Regions from separate parts of the Saccharopolyspora sp. 7B genome, predicted to be linked through region 1. Evidence: riboswitches for the same ligand, from Rfam matches in the RefSeq annotation. Region 1 holds a riboswitch; each other region holds the start of a gene.
What was found. Region 1 has a riboswitch for S-adenosylmethionine ahead of LCD33_RS11140 (aminotransferase class V-fold PLP-dependent enzyme). Riboswitches for the same ligand answer to the same signal wherever they lie in the genome.

Region 1 (2,258 bases):
GGAGGTGCTGACCAACTGGTACGTGCGCCGCTCCCGGGACCGGTTCTGGGCCGGGGACGCCGACGCCATCGACACCCTGCACACCGTGCTGGAGGTGACCTGCCGGGTGGTGGCGCCGCTGCTGCCGCTGACCGCGGAAGCGGTGTGGCGCGGGCTCACCGGCGGCCGCTCGGTACACCTGTCGGACTGGCCGCTGGTCGACGAGCTGCCTGCCGACGCGGCGCTGGTCTCCGCGATGGACCGGGTGCGGCAGGTGTGCTCCTCGGCGCTGGCGCTGCGGAAGTCGAACTCGCGCCGCGTCCGGCTGCCGCTGGCGAAGCTGGTCGTGGCCATGCCGGAGGCCGAGTCGCTGCGGCCGTTCGTCGACCTGGTCCGGGACGAGGTGAACGTCAAGGAGGTCGAGCTGACCACCGACGTCGCCGCGCACGGCCGGTTCGAGATCGCCGTGAACGCCCGCGCCGCCGGACCTCGGCTGGGCAAGGACGTGCAGCGGGTGATCAAGGCCGTGAAGTCCGGTGACTGGACCCGCAACGCGGCCGGGGCCGTGGTCGCCGACGGCACCGAACTGCAGGAGGGCGAGTTCACCGAGCGGCTGGTGTCCACCGACTCCGGTGCCGCGGCCGCGTTGCCGGGCGGCGCCGGGATGGTGGTGCTGGACTGCGACGTCACCCCGGAGCTGGCCGCCGAAGGCGTGGCCCGCGACCTGGTGCGCGTCGTGCAGCAGGCGCGCCGGGACGCCGGTTTCGAGATCTCCGACCGCATCCGCGTCGAGGTCTCCGCGCCGGCCGAGGTGCTGGCCGCCGTGGACGCGCACCGCGAGTTCATCGCCGCCGAAACGCTCGCCGACGCCGTGTCCGAGGGCGCGGCCGCGGGTGGTTCCGCGGGCAGCGTCGGGGACGGCGTGGACGTCTCGGTCGCCGTCGAACGGGTCTGATCGGTCGCCGCCGGGCGGGTCCGCGGGAACCACCGCGGATCCGCCCGGACGGGCGTGGCGCACCTCCCACTTCGCACGGGGTGGTTGCGCGCGGCGGGGGCGATCCCTAGTCTTCTCCGTCGAAGGTCATGAGTGCCAGCGGGAAACCCCGGTTTGCTGGCCGGCAACCCTCCTACCGCGGTGGGGTGCCCCGGGTGAGGACCTGGCCGATCGCGCAGGGCGATCGGCAAGCGCGGGCCCCGAATGCTCCGGGCCCGGTGAGGCCCTAGGAGGCATCGTGTCGTCAGCCGTCCGCTCCGCCACCGGCGAGATCGCCGAAACCCCGATCTGGTCCGTCGTGGACTCCGTTCCCGCGGTCCCCGCGGTCGTCGGCGCGCAGCTGCGGGTTCCGCTGGTCACCGGCGGTTCCGCCGAGTACGCCAACCTGGACCACGGGGCCAGCGCGCCTTGCCTGAACGCGGTGCGCGACGCCGTGAACGAGCTGCTGCCCTGGTACGCCAGCGTGCACCGCGGCGCCGGGTTCGCCTCCCAGGTGTGCACCCGGGTCTACGAGGGGGCGCGGGAGACGCTGCGCCGGTTCGTCGGCGCCCGCCGCACCGATTCGGTGATCTTCACCCGGAACACCACCGACGCGCTGAACCTGCTGGCCGCCGCGCTTCCCGCGGACACCTCGGTGGTCGTGTTCGACACCGAGCACCACGCGGCGCTGCTGCCGTGGGCGGGGGAGCGGGTGCACCACCTCGGCATCCCGGAGAGCCCGCAGGAGGCGGTGCGACTGCTCGACGCCGCGCTCGCCGAGTGCGCCGACGGGCCGAAGCTGGCCGTGCTCACCGGGGCGTCCAACGTGACCGGCGAGCTGTGGCCGGTCGCCGAGCTCGCCCGCGTCGCCCGCGAGCACGGCGCCCGCACCGTGCTCGACGCCGCCCAGCTCGCCCCGCACCGCCCGGTGCGCATCGCCGACCTCGGCGTGGACCACGCCGTGCTGTCCGGGCACAAGCTCTACGCCCCGTTCGGCGCGGGAGCGCTCATCGGCCGCGACGACTGGCTGGACCGGGCCGAGCCGTACCTGGCCGGCGGCGGCGCCACCCGATCGGTCCCCGACGCGGGCGAGATCGACTGGAACACCGGTCCGGAGCGGCACGAGGCCGGTTCGCCGAACACCGTCGGGGTGCACGCGCTCGCCAAGGCCTGCGAGGTGCTCGCCGAGCACGCCGAGGCGATCGAGGGGCACGAGGACCTGCTGCTGCGCAGGCTCCGCGCCGGGCTCGCCACCGTTCCCGGGCTGCGCGAGCTGGGTCTGTTCGGCCCCGAGCACGACCGGGTC
Region 2 (2,258 bases), on a different contig from region 1:
ACGGTGCGCCGCATCGTCGGCGCGGCCGAGCTCACCGCCGAGGACGTGGTGCTGGAGGTCGGGCCCGGGCTGGGCTCGCTGACCTTGGCGTTGCTGCCGGAGGCCGCCGGGGTGGTGGCCGTGGAGATCGATCCGGTGCTCGCCGAGCGGTTGCCGCGCACCGCCGCCGAGTTCGCCCCCGAGCTGTGCGACCGGTTGCGGGTGCTGCCCGCCGACGCGCTGCGGGTGCGGGCCGCCGACTTCGCCGAGCCGCGGCCGACCGCGCTGGTGGCGAACCTGCCGTACAACGTGGCGGTGCCGGTGGTGCTGCACCTGCTGGCGGAGCTGCCGTCGCTGCGCACCGGGCTGGTGATGGTGCAGTCCGAGGTCGCCGACCGGCTGGCCGCGAAACCGGGTGGTCGCACCTACGGGGTGCCGAGCGTGAAGGCCGCGTGGTACGCCGACGTCCGGCGCGCCGGGCCGGTGCCGCGCAACGTGTTCTGGCCGGTGCCGAACGTCGATTCCGGGCTGGTGGCGTTCTCCCGGGTCGATCCGCGGTCGGCGGCGCCGCGGGCGCAGGTGTTCGCGGCGGTGGACGCGGCGTTCGCGCAGCGGCGCAAGACGCTGCGGGCGGCGCTGTCGGGCTGGGCCGGGTCGGCGGCGCGCGCCGAAGAGGTGCTGCGGGCGGCGGGGGTGGATCCGGCGGCGCGGGGCGAGCAGCTCACCGTGGCCGATTTCGCCCGGGTGGCCGAGGCCGCCGGAGAACCGGCGCGCTGACGTTCCGCTGCGTCGCCTCCCTTCGGGACTTCGTTGGTCCGTCCGGAGGGAAAACCGTAGTGTTGATCACATAAGGTCACCGGAATATTCACGGCGGGCCATGCCCCCCTGCTCAACAGGGGGATGTGATTTGTCAAACGATTCCACATAGTGACGGCTTTTGGCTTGCGCCCGTCGACACCGCTGCGTTCTACTATGCGGGAAATCCATCCCGAGCGGCTGAGAGACCTGGCTCCACGACGCCGCAGCAACCACTCCACCGGAGCAGGTGCTAACGCCAGGGTCGATGGAGTTGTGGTGTCTGAAACTCTGCTCGCAGGTGAACGTGCGCCCCGGACCAGCCGCCGGCAGGCCCGCGGCGGTCGCGCTCGCGTCGGATCCGGTCCGCACGGCCTCGCCTTGACCCAGCGCCGGGTCATCGATCACGGACGCCGCACCACGACGGCCTGTCGCCTCGCCGGCTGACGACCCCAGTCGTCACCGCCCCACCAGGCCCTTCTGTTCCTCCCCGCCCGGCCGCGGCATGCCCGCAGGCCGGCGTGAGCTGATGCGGAGCGATCGTGATCACAGTCGAGAACCTCACCAAGTCCTTCCGGCACGACCAGTCGAGCCGGTCCGACGTCGTCGCCCTCGACGACGTGTCCCTGGAGGTCCCCGCGGGCGCCGTGCTCGGCGTCGTCGGCCCCAGCGGCGCGGGCAAGTCCACCCTCGCCCGGTGCATCGCCCTGCTGGAGAAGCCGGACCGCGGTGCCATCCGGGTCGACGGCACCGACCTCGTGGCCCTCGAAGGCGCCGCGCTGCGCGCCGCCCGCCGCCACATCGGCGTCGTGCCGCAGGGCGACTCGCTGCTGCGGCAGCGGACCGCCGCGGGCAACGTGGCGCTCCCGCTCGAAGCCGCCGGGATGCCCGCACCGCAGCGCCGCAGCCGCGTCGCCGAACTGCTCGACCTGGTGGGGCTCACCGACAAGGCGCCGACCTACCCGGACCGGCTCTCCGGCGGGCAGCGGCAGCGCATCGCGGTCGCCCGCGCGCTGGCCGCCAAGCCCTCGGTGCTGCTGGCCGACGAACCGACCTCGGCGCTGGACCCGGGCACGACCGACTCGGTGCTGACCGTGCTGGACCGGGCGCGTTCTGAACTGGGCGTCACCGTCCTGGTGGTCACCCACGACATGGCCGTGGTGCGGCGCATCGCCGACGACGTGGCCGTGCTCGAAGGCGGGCGCGTCGTGGAGCACGGCAAGGTGCTCGACCTCGTCGCCGAACCCGGCAGCCGGGTCAGCACCAGCCTGCTGCCCGAGACCGACCAGGCGCCCGCCGTGCCCGGAGTGCGGCACGACGTGGTCGCCGAAGTGGTCCTCGTCGGCTTCGCCGCCGTCGGGGCGCTGCTGCCGGAGGCGGCCGCCCGCTTCGGGGTGGAGCTGTCCATCCTCGGCGGCGGGCTCACCCGGCTCGGGGACACCCCGGTGGCGAAGTTCCGCATCGGACTCACCGGCGAGCGGTCC
Region 3 (2,258 bases), on a different contig from region 1:
TCTTCACCTTCCACGCGGGCATGCCCAGGTCTCCGGCGAGGCGGAACGGGTCCCCCCGGCCGTAGGCGGCGACCCGGCCGATGGTGCGCACCGAGTCGGCCAGCGCGTCCGCGATCAGCACGTGCGCCACGCCGAGCTGCAACGCCCAGCGCAGCGCCTCCAGCGCGCCGGCCAGATCACCGGTGACGGCCTTCTCGGCCACCACGAAACCGGTCACCTCGGCACGGCCGCGGTGGTAGCGGCGCACCTCCGACTCGTCGATCTTGCCGCCGGTGTCGGCCACCAGCTGCGAGGCCGCGGAGGACAGCTCGCGCAGGTCGAAGCCGACCGTCTCGATCAGCGCGCCGACACCCGCGGCGTCGATGCGGCCACCCGCGCGCCGCACCTCGTCCTTGACGAACGCCTCCCGCTGCGGCCCCTTCGTGATCTTGTTGCACTCGGTGACGCGGGCGTTGAGCTTGCGCAACGCGCTCGGCAGCTCCTTGGCGTTCTTCCCGCGACCACCGCCGCTGTGCACGATCACCAGCACCACGCCGTCCGCGGGCTGCCGCGCGTGCGACAGGATCGCCTCGGCGATCTCCTTGCCCGCGTCCTGGGCCGCTTCGAGCGCCACCACGCGCCCTTCGGCGAACAGCGAGGGGCTCAGCAGCTCGTCGAGCTCCGGCGGGGTGAGTTCACTCACCTTGATCCTGCGCAGCTCCGTTTCCGGGTCGGCGGCGCGGGCAGCGCCGACCGCCTCCCACAGAGCGCGCTCCACCAGCAGTTCCTCGTCTCCGAGGATCAGGTACAGCGGATCGCAGACCACCGACGGCGAACTCATGGGGGCATCGTCCCACGACCCTGCGACACCACCGCCGTTCCCGTGCGCCGACCCCGTGCTGGCCAGGACGCGGCGGCCTCCCGTAACGTTGCAGCCACAACCGAATAGCTCATCCAGAGGGGCAGAGGGAACGGCCCGATGAAGCCCCGGCAACCATCTCGACCTTTCGCGGCATTCGCGAGGTAGTCGAAGAAATTGGTGCCAACTCCGACCCGCCCGCGGGACAGATGAGGAAAGGACCTCGCGATGACCGCTGCCGCCCATGCCCCGAACTCCACCGGCAAGACCTACGACCTCGGTCCGGCCGTCGAGCTGGTGTCGAAGGAAGAGGGCCACCGCCAGCCCCTGGCTCCCGAGTTCGTGTCCCTGGAGGACTTCTCGCCGCTGGAGGTCGCCTACGACTTCGGGCGCGTCCGCCGCGAGGACATCGAGGCAGGCCCCCGCTCCATCTGGCGCTACAAGAAGCTGCTGCCGGTGCCGACGAACGTCGAGGAGCACCCGAACACCGAGCCCGGCTGTACCAGGCTGGTGCGCGCGGACAACCTCGCGAAGGCGCTCGGCGTCAAGCGGATCTGGATCAAGGACGACACCGGCAACCCGACGCACTCGTTCAAGGACCGCGTGGTCGCCGTCGCGCTGGCCGCCGCCCGCGAGTTCGGGTTCAAGGTGCTGGCCTGCCCGTCCACCGGCAACCTCGCCAACGCCGTCGCCGCTGCCGCCGCCCGTGCCGGCTGGGACTCGGTGGTCCTCGTCCCGTCCAACCTGGAGCGGGCCAAGATCCTGATGAGCGCGGTCTACGACGGCTCGCTGCTCGCGGTGGACGGCAACTACGACGACGTGAACCGGCTGGCGACCGAGCTCGCCGCCGAGCACGAGGACTGGGCGTTCGTCAACGTCAACGTGCGGCCGTACTACTCGGAGGGTTCCAAGACCCTCGGGTTCGAGGTCGCCGAGCAGCTCGGCTGGCGGCTGCCGGAGCAGATCGTGGTGCCCATCGCATCCGGCTCGCAGCTGACCAAGGTGGACAAGGGCTTCCGCGAGCTCGGGCAGACCGGCCTGGTCGAGCAGAGCCCGTACCGGATCTTCGGTGCGCAGGCCCACGGCTGCTCGCCGGTCGCCAGCGCGTTCAAGCAGAACCACGACGTGGTGCAGCCGGTGCGGCCGGACACCATCGCGCGTTCGCTGGCCATCGGCGCCCCCGCGGACGGCCCGTACGTGCTGGACGTGGTCCGGCGCACCGGCGGGGCCATCGAGGACGTCACCGACGAAGAGGTCGTCGCGGGCATCCGGCTGCTGGCCCGCACCGAGGGGATCTTCGCCGAGACCGCCGGTGGCGTCACCGTGGCGACCGCGAAGAAGCTCATCGAGGCCGGTCAGATCGACCCGGACCAGGAGACGGTGCTGCTCATCACCGGCGACGGCCTCAAGACGCTGGACG

Region 2: it holds a riboswitch for S-adenosylmethionine, as region 1 does, so the genes downstream of both, LCD33_RS17820 (methionine ABC transporter ATP-binding protein) here and LCD33_RS11140 (aminotransferase class V-fold PLP-dependent enzyme) in region 1, are expected to answer to the same signal.
Region 3: it holds a riboswitch for S-adenosylmethionine, as region 1 does, so the genes downstream of both, thrC (threonine synthase) here and LCD33_RS11140 (aminotransferase class V-fold PLP-dependent enzyme) in region 1, are expected to answer to the same signal.

The regions. Positions count from the first base shown of each region.
Region 1 is NZ_JAIUKC010000058.1:15,009-17,266, forward strand. It holds gene ileS (isoleucine--tRNA ligase) at 1-934, shown strand, start outside; SAM riboswitch class IV at 1,059-1,173, shown strand; gene LCD33_RS11140 (aminotransferase class V-fold PLP-dependent enzyme) at 1,245-2,258, shown strand, end outside.
Region 2 is NZ_JAIUKC010000110.1:23,803-26,060, forward strand. It holds gene rsmA (16S rRNA (adenine(1518)-N(6)/adenine(1519)-N(6))-dimethyltransferase RsmA) at 1-756, shown strand, start outside; SAM riboswitch class I at 960-1,049, shown strand; gene LCD33_RS17820 (methionine ABC transporter ATP-binding protein) at 1,317-2,258, shown strand, end outside.
Region 3 is NZ_JAIUKC010000166.1:21,991-24,248, forward strand. It holds gene holA (DNA polymerase III subunit delta) at 1-820, opposite strand, end outside; SAM riboswitch class I at 927-1,054, shown strand; gene thrC (threonine synthase) at 1,067-2,258, shown strand, end outside.